Regions from separate parts of the Lysinibacillus sp. CD3-6 genome, predicted to be linked through region 3. Evidence: riboswitches for the same ligand, from Rfam matches in the RefSeq annotation. Region 3 holds a riboswitch; each other region holds the start of a gene.
What was found. A riboswitch is a leader RNA that binds a small molecule or an ion and turns the genes downstream of it on or off. The one in region 3 is predicted to bind S-adenosylmethionine.

Region 1 (2,274 bases), 560 kb from region 3:
GGGTTGTGCTACACCAATGGCATAAGCAAGTTGTACTTCAGCACGTTCTGCTAAACCTGCAGCAACAATGTTTTTAGCTACATAACGCGCTGCATATGCAGCAGAACGGTCCACTTTTGTAGCATCCTTACCAGAGAATGCTCCACCACCATGACGTGCATAGCCACCGTATGTATCAACGATGATTTTACGTCCTGTAAGACCAGCATCTCCTTTAGGTCCACCAATAACAAAACGACCTGTTGGGTTAATGAAATATTTTGTTTGAGCATCTAATAGCTCACTAGGTACTACAGGAGCTATTACTAACTCTTTTAAATCTGATTGAATTTGCTCTAATGTCGCTTCTTCATCATGCTGTGTTGAAATAACAATCGTATCGACACGTACTGGGATGTTGTGTTCATCATACTCAATTGTCACCTGTGTTTTACCGTCTGGACGTAAATATGCTAGTTCACCTGATTTACGAACTTCTGTTAAACGACGAGCTAATTTATGCGCTAAACTAATTGGTAAAGGCATTAATTCAGGTGTTTCGTTACAAGCGTAACCAAACATTAATCCTTGGTCACCTGCACCAATTGCTTCAATATCTGCATCAGTCATAGAACCTTCACGCGCTTCTAATGCTTGGTCTACACCTTGGGCAATGTCTGGTGATTGTTCACCAATTGCTACTAGTACTGCTAAGTTTTCAGCATCAAAGCCATATTTACCGCGTGTGTAGCCGATTTCTGCTACAGTATCACGCACGATACCTTTAATATCTACATAAGTAGAAGTAGTAATTTCTCCTGCTACTAGTACTAATCCTGTCGTTACAGTTGTTTCACACGCTACACGTGCATTTGGATCTTCTTTTAAAATGGCATCTAAAATGGCATCCGAAATTTGGTCACAAATTTTGTCAGGATGTCCTTCTGTTACACTCTCTGATGTAAACAATCGACGGTTTGTCATTTGGTTTTCCTCCTATTACTCTTACAAATAGCATTTGCGAAATTAATACGGTACTCATTACCCATGTCAAGTTCGCTCCTGAAGGATAGAACTTTCAAGCCGTTGTTGCTTTTAACATGAGGATTTCGAAAGATCCGTCATTATAATAAGGAAAGAATTGTATATACTTACCTTTACATTCATTATGAAAATAAAAAAAATCCTTTTCTCACGTCTTTACATGAGGAAAGGAATAATGACTTCGTAACCTTTCACTCTTATCGTTCAAGGGTTTTCCCCTTGCATCAGGTTGGCACCAGCGCATGTCGTGAAATAGTTCATGCAGGTTGCCGGGTTTCACAGGGCCTGACCCTCCACCAGCTCGGGATAAGAGTATCCGTTCAATTCCTCATCTTACGTAAAAGGTCGAACGTTGTCAATTATTTTATGACTTTTTGTTGAAAGTTATTTAAAACACGAAAATAATTTTTGAATTAGTATAGATTATTAAAGCAATTGTGTTATACTATTTTTGAAATTAAGAAAAACTCCCTCAAACTCAAGGGAATATTATAAAAAAGGATGGTATTTAATCGATGAATTCAGTAGAAATTGCAAACGAACTGAAGGAATTATTAAACGGTGGGAACATTAACGTTCAACTTTCAGTACCACAATTAGCGGAAAAAGCTACATCTCGTGGTGAGGCAATGTTAACAGTAGATGGCGCAGTTCGTGCAGAAACTGGCAAATACACTGGTCGTTCACCTAAAGATAAATATACGGTAGAAGAAGAAAGCACAAAAGATAAAATTGACTGGGGTAAAGTAAACCAACCAATTTCTTCGGAAGTGTTCGATAACTTATATGTAAAAGTAGTTAAATACTTAAAAGAACGTGACGAATTATTCGTATTCAAAGGTTTTGCTGGTGCTGACAAAGATTCACAATTAAGCATCCAAGTAATCAATGAATATGCTTGGCACAATCTTTTCGCCCATCAATTATTTATCCGTCCAACACAAGAAGAATTAGCTTCTCATGTTGCTGAATTCACAGTTATTTCAGCTCCTAACTTTAAAGCGGATCCAGCTATCGATGGTACATCTTCTGAAACTTTCATTATTGTATCACTTGAAAAGAAAATCATCCTAATCGGTGGTACTGAATATGCTGGTGAAATGAAAAAATCTATTTTCGGCATTATGAACTACCTACTACCACAACAAGGCATCCTATCAATGCACTGTTCAGCAAACGTAGGTGAAGCTGGCGATGTGGCATTATTCTTCGGTTTATCTGGTACTGGTAAAACAACTTTATCAGCTGACC
Region 2 (2,274 bases), 880 kb from region 3:
CGTTGGCTACGTGTGAGAATAATTTTACGCTGTCTATTAGCTGACGCCCTGCTTCTCGTCCACCTTTTATGCCAAATGTAAGCACTGAACCGAAGCCATTTTTCAAGTATTTTTTTGCTAAATCATGCGACGCAAAATCCTCTAATCCATTATAATTCACATATTCCACAGATGGGTGGTTACGTAAATATTCAGCGACTGCTAATGCATTTTCATTATGTTTAGGAATACGCAAATGAAGCGTTTCTAAACCTTGTAGTAAGTTAAAGGCAGCATCCGCACTTAATGTTGGACCAAAATCTCGTAGTAATTGCACGCGCAGTTTTGTTGCAAATGCAGCCGCTGCTGTATCAATACCATATCTTAATCCATGATAAGAAGTGTCTGGCTCTGTAAATCTAGGGAATCTTCCTTGTGTCCAATCAAATTTCCCCGCATCTACAACTACGCCACCTAAAGTTGTTCCATGTCCACCAATCCATTTTGTCGCGGAGTGAACAACGATATCTGCACCAAAGTCAATTGGCGTTGCGCCGTATGGTGAGGCAAATGTGCTATCGATAATTAATGGCAGTCCATTTTCATGCGCAATATTTGCTACTGCTTCTACATCTAAAACCTTTAAGCTTGGATTGCCGTAAATTTCAGCGAACACCGCTTTTGTGTTTTCATTGATCGCAGATCGGAAGTTCTCAGGATTTGTTTCATCTACGAAAATTGTTTTAATACCGTAGTTTGGTAGTGTATTTGCTAATAAGTTATATGTTCCTCCGTATAAAGAGCTTGCTGCTACAATTTCATCCCCTGCTCCTGCAAGATTTAAAATTGAAAATGCGATAGCTGCTGCACCTGATGAAAGTGCTACTGCTGCTGTCCCGCCTTCCAATAATGCGACGCGTTTTTCAAAAACATCTACAGTTGGGTTTGTAATACGTGTGTAAATATTGCCCGCTTCTTCTAATGCAAAAAGACGTTGCGCATGAGCAGTGTCTTTAAATACGAAAGCTGTTGAACGATACACTGGTACAGTTCGGGAGCCTGTTACTGGGTCAGGCTCTTGACCACCGTGTAATAGTAATGTTTCTGGTTTGAAATTCGACATATTTTCTTCCTCCTTAATGGTTTTACGATGGTACCGGAGATGAGGAGGATTTATGTGTAGAAAACAAAAACCCTCTTCAGTTAAGAAGAGGGTTGCGGTTGCAAGTTTTCCTCCCCTTATCTGCCAGATCCAAGTAAGAATCTGTAGGAATTAGCACCTTAGCAAGTTCGTCACTCACTGGTTGCCGGGCATCGTAGGGCCTATTCCCTCCGCCGCTCTTGATAAGAGTATGTGATTCAATTTCCATCGTTGTTACACAGTATAAACATAGACTTTTTTTCTGTCAACAGTAAAATTTATTTTTTTCTGAAACTTCTGTCTGCTAATTTACGTAATAAGAGCACATACACTATATAAAGAATATAAAATGAAAGGAGCATTTTTTATGGAAAAAGCCATGGTATTTTTTATTATTATAATAATTGGTTATTTCATTGGCTGTATTCACGGCTCTAAAGTGGCACAATTTCTATCAGGTGTAGATTTAAAAAAGACTGGTCATGGCAATGCTGGTGCTTCAAATGCAACGCTGTCTCTTGGCTGGAAATACGGCATATTAGTGGCCCTAATTGATATTGGTAAAGGCGTTGGTGCTATTCTCTGTGCTATTTACTACTTATCTTCTAATGCATCACAATTCACTGAAGTACAAATGTGGCTCTTAATCTATACAATGGCTGCTAGTGTTATTTTAGGGCATAACTTCCCTTTCCATATGGGCTTCAAAGGTGGCAAAGGAACTGCCTCCATTATCGGAATTTTACTTGCCGTCGATTGGAAAATTGCATTATGTGCACTTATCTTATTTGTGATTTTATCTTTAGCAACAAACTATTTAATTGTCGGTGTGTTAGAATTTTATATTGTATTTTGTACAGCTACCTATTTATGGATACCTGGCATCGGCCCAACGATCATTTCTATTCTCCTTTTATGCATAGCGTTCATCTTGCATATCGAAAATATTAAAAGACTATTCAACGGAACGGAACCGAAAGTAACATCTGCCTTTAAAAAAGCCGCATAAAGGAAGTGATTGAGCCTAAGCGATAACTGCTACAGTTAGCACAAAACACAGGCGTAACTGGCGGTGAAACAGCGAGGTAGCGGCTTACGATCTCGTAGGAAAACAATCGCATAGCAAAAAAGTGTTAGATTGATGGCAGTCAATC
Region 3 (2,274 bases):
AACGATGCCAAATAAAGGATTTACTAAAGAAAGCTCAATAGGTGAGTTTTTAACGTATTACTTAGGAGAAGAGCTTGTACAAAATCAAATAGCACCAGTATTAGCAGGCGTATATTCTGGAGACCTACATCAACTTTCAATTGCTTCTACACTGCCGTACTTAATTGATTATAAAAATGATTACGGAAGCATCATTAAGGGGTTTGATGCAAATCGCGAACAATTTATGAAAGCTTCCAATAAAAAATTTATTTCGTTTAAAGAAGGCTTATCATCACTGATTGATCGCCTTGAAGAAACATTAACGGAAGTAGAAATTATTAAAGGTGTAGCAACAACAAGTGTAAAGAAACATGAAGGGCAATATACAATTACTTTGGCTAATAATAGAAAGCTTGAGGCTAATCACGTTGTATTAGCGCTACCGAATGATGCGGTGCAAAGCTTATTACAGGACCCATCATTGGATCGTTACTTTAAAGAATTTACGACAGCTTCTGCCATAACAATTTACTTAGGCTTTGATGTACCAGATGCAGTGTTACCAGCAGATGGAACGGGCTTTATTGTATCGCATAATTCAAATGTGCAATGCAATGCGGCAACGTGGACAAGCCGAAAATGGAAGCATACATCTACTAATAGTAAATTACTTGTACGACTGTTTTATAAGAGCATTAATCCTGCGTACGAAAAATTACGAAAGATGACAGATGAAGAACTAGCAGCTGTCGCATTAGAAGATGTGAAGAAAAGTTTAGGTATTGATGAAAAGCCAACTGTTGTTAATGTTGCAAAGTGGATCGACCAAATGCCGAAATACGATTTAGCACATCATGAAGCATTGAAGGGCTTAACAGCTGAACTTGCAGAAAAGTATCCCAATTTATCGATAGCAGGTTGCTCTTATTTTGGAGTAGGTATTGGTGCTTGTATTCAAAATGGTAAAAAAATAGGCGAAGAGCTTGCAGAAAAACTAGTATAGTAGTGAAATAAATACGAAAATAGGTATTTTTCTGGAGAAATCTCCTTTGTTAAGTGAAATAGTCTTGACTCTATCGCCTGTAAACGATATGATTCTTTTAATTATTTGAAAAATTCATACTACATTCTTATCGAGAGAAGCCGAGGGACTGGCCCAATGAAGCTTCAGCAACCAACTCATGTCAGGTGCTAAATCCAGAAGACCTTATTGGTCGAAGATGAGAAGGAAAAACAATTACGATTCGTTAAAGCCTTCTTTTTTGTAAAAGAAGGCTTTTTATATTTTGGGAAAAAGGAAAGTGAGGCTTACGTTTATGGGATTGCTAGAAAAGTTAAAAACACATGTGTTAACTGCAGATGGTGCTATTGGTACTGTTTTATATGGCTACGGCTTGGAGTACTGCCATGAAGAAATGAATGTACAGAAACCAGAATTAATTGAAAAAATTCATAGAGAATATATTGCTGCTGGTGCAGATGTAATTCAAACAAATACTTATGGGGCTAATGCTATTAAATTAGCACGCTACGGCTTAGAATCGCGAGTGCAGCAGTTTAATGAAGCAGCGATCACGATTGCTAAACGTGCTGCAGCAGATGGTGGACAATTTGTGTTAGGCACAATTGGGGGCATCCGCGGTATTCGTAAAAGTGATGCTACGTTAGAGGAAATTTTAACGACAGTTGAAGAGCAAGCTAATGTGTTACTTGCAGGCAATCCAGACGGCCTTTTACTTGAAACGTATTATGATTTCGAAGAGTTAAGCGCAACGTTGAAAATGTTACGTGCCAAAACAAAGCTACCAATTATTGCGCAGGTGTCAATGCATGAACCTGGCGTGTTACAAAATGGAATGGCATTAAATTATGCATTGCACGAGCTTGAGATGCTTGGTGCAGATGTAGTTGGCGTAAATTGCCGTTTAGGTCCGCATCATACCATTCAAGCATTCGAAGGTGTTGAACTTCCTGAAAAAGCATTTATGTCTGCCTATCCAAATGCATCATTGCTAGATTTAGAGGATGGGCGTGTCGTATATGAATCAGAAGCAGATTATTTTGGTCGAGCAGCGGTTGCACTAGTTGACCAAGGTGTTCGTTTAATAGGTGGCTGCTGTGGCACAACACCAAAGCACATTGCGGCAGCGAAAAAATATTTAGAAGAGTTAACACCTATTGAAGAAAAGTTAGCTAAGCCAGAAAAAGTGGAGATTGTACGAGAAGCAGAGCCTGCAACATATGAGCCGTTACATGAAAAGGTGAAACGTGAGCGCTCAGTTATCGTGGAGT

Region 1: linked by a shared signal. The riboswitch ahead of metK (methionine adenosyltransferase) and the one ahead of FH508_RS21280 (bifunctional homocysteine S-methyltransferase/methylenetetrahydrofolate reductase) in region 3 are both predicted to bind S-adenosylmethionine.
Region 2: linked by a shared signal. The riboswitch ahead of FH508_RS01760 (O-acetylhomoserine aminocarboxypropyltransferase/cysteine synthase family protein) and the one ahead of FH508_RS21280 (bifunctional homocysteine S-methyltransferase/methylenetetrahydrofolate reductase) in region 3 are both predicted to bind S-adenosylmethionine.

Annotation. Positions count from the first base shown of each region.
Region 1 is NZ_CP085880.1:3,735,372-3,737,645, forward strand. It holds gene metK (methionine adenosyltransferase) at 1-963, opposite strand, end outside; SAM riboswitch class I at 1,218-1,336, opposite strand; gene pckA (phosphoenolpyruvate carboxykinase (ATP)) at 1,539-2,274, shown strand, end outside.
Region 2 is NZ_CP085880.1:364,481-366,754, reverse strand. It holds gene FH508_RS01760 (O-acetylhomoserine aminocarboxypropyltransferase/cysteine synthase family protein) at 1-1,102, opposite strand, end outside; SAM riboswitch class I at 1,216-1,330, opposite strand; gene FH508_RS01755 (glycerol-3-phosphate acyltransferase) at 1,488-2,129, shown strand.
Region 3 is NZ_CP085880.1:4,293,364-4,295,637, reverse strand. It holds gene FH508_RS21285 (protoporphyrinogen oxidase) at 1-985, shown strand, start outside; SAM riboswitch class I at 1,110-1,209, shown strand; gene FH508_RS21280 (bifunctional homocysteine S-methyltransferase/methylenetetrahydrofolate reductase) at 1,299-2,274, shown strand, end outside.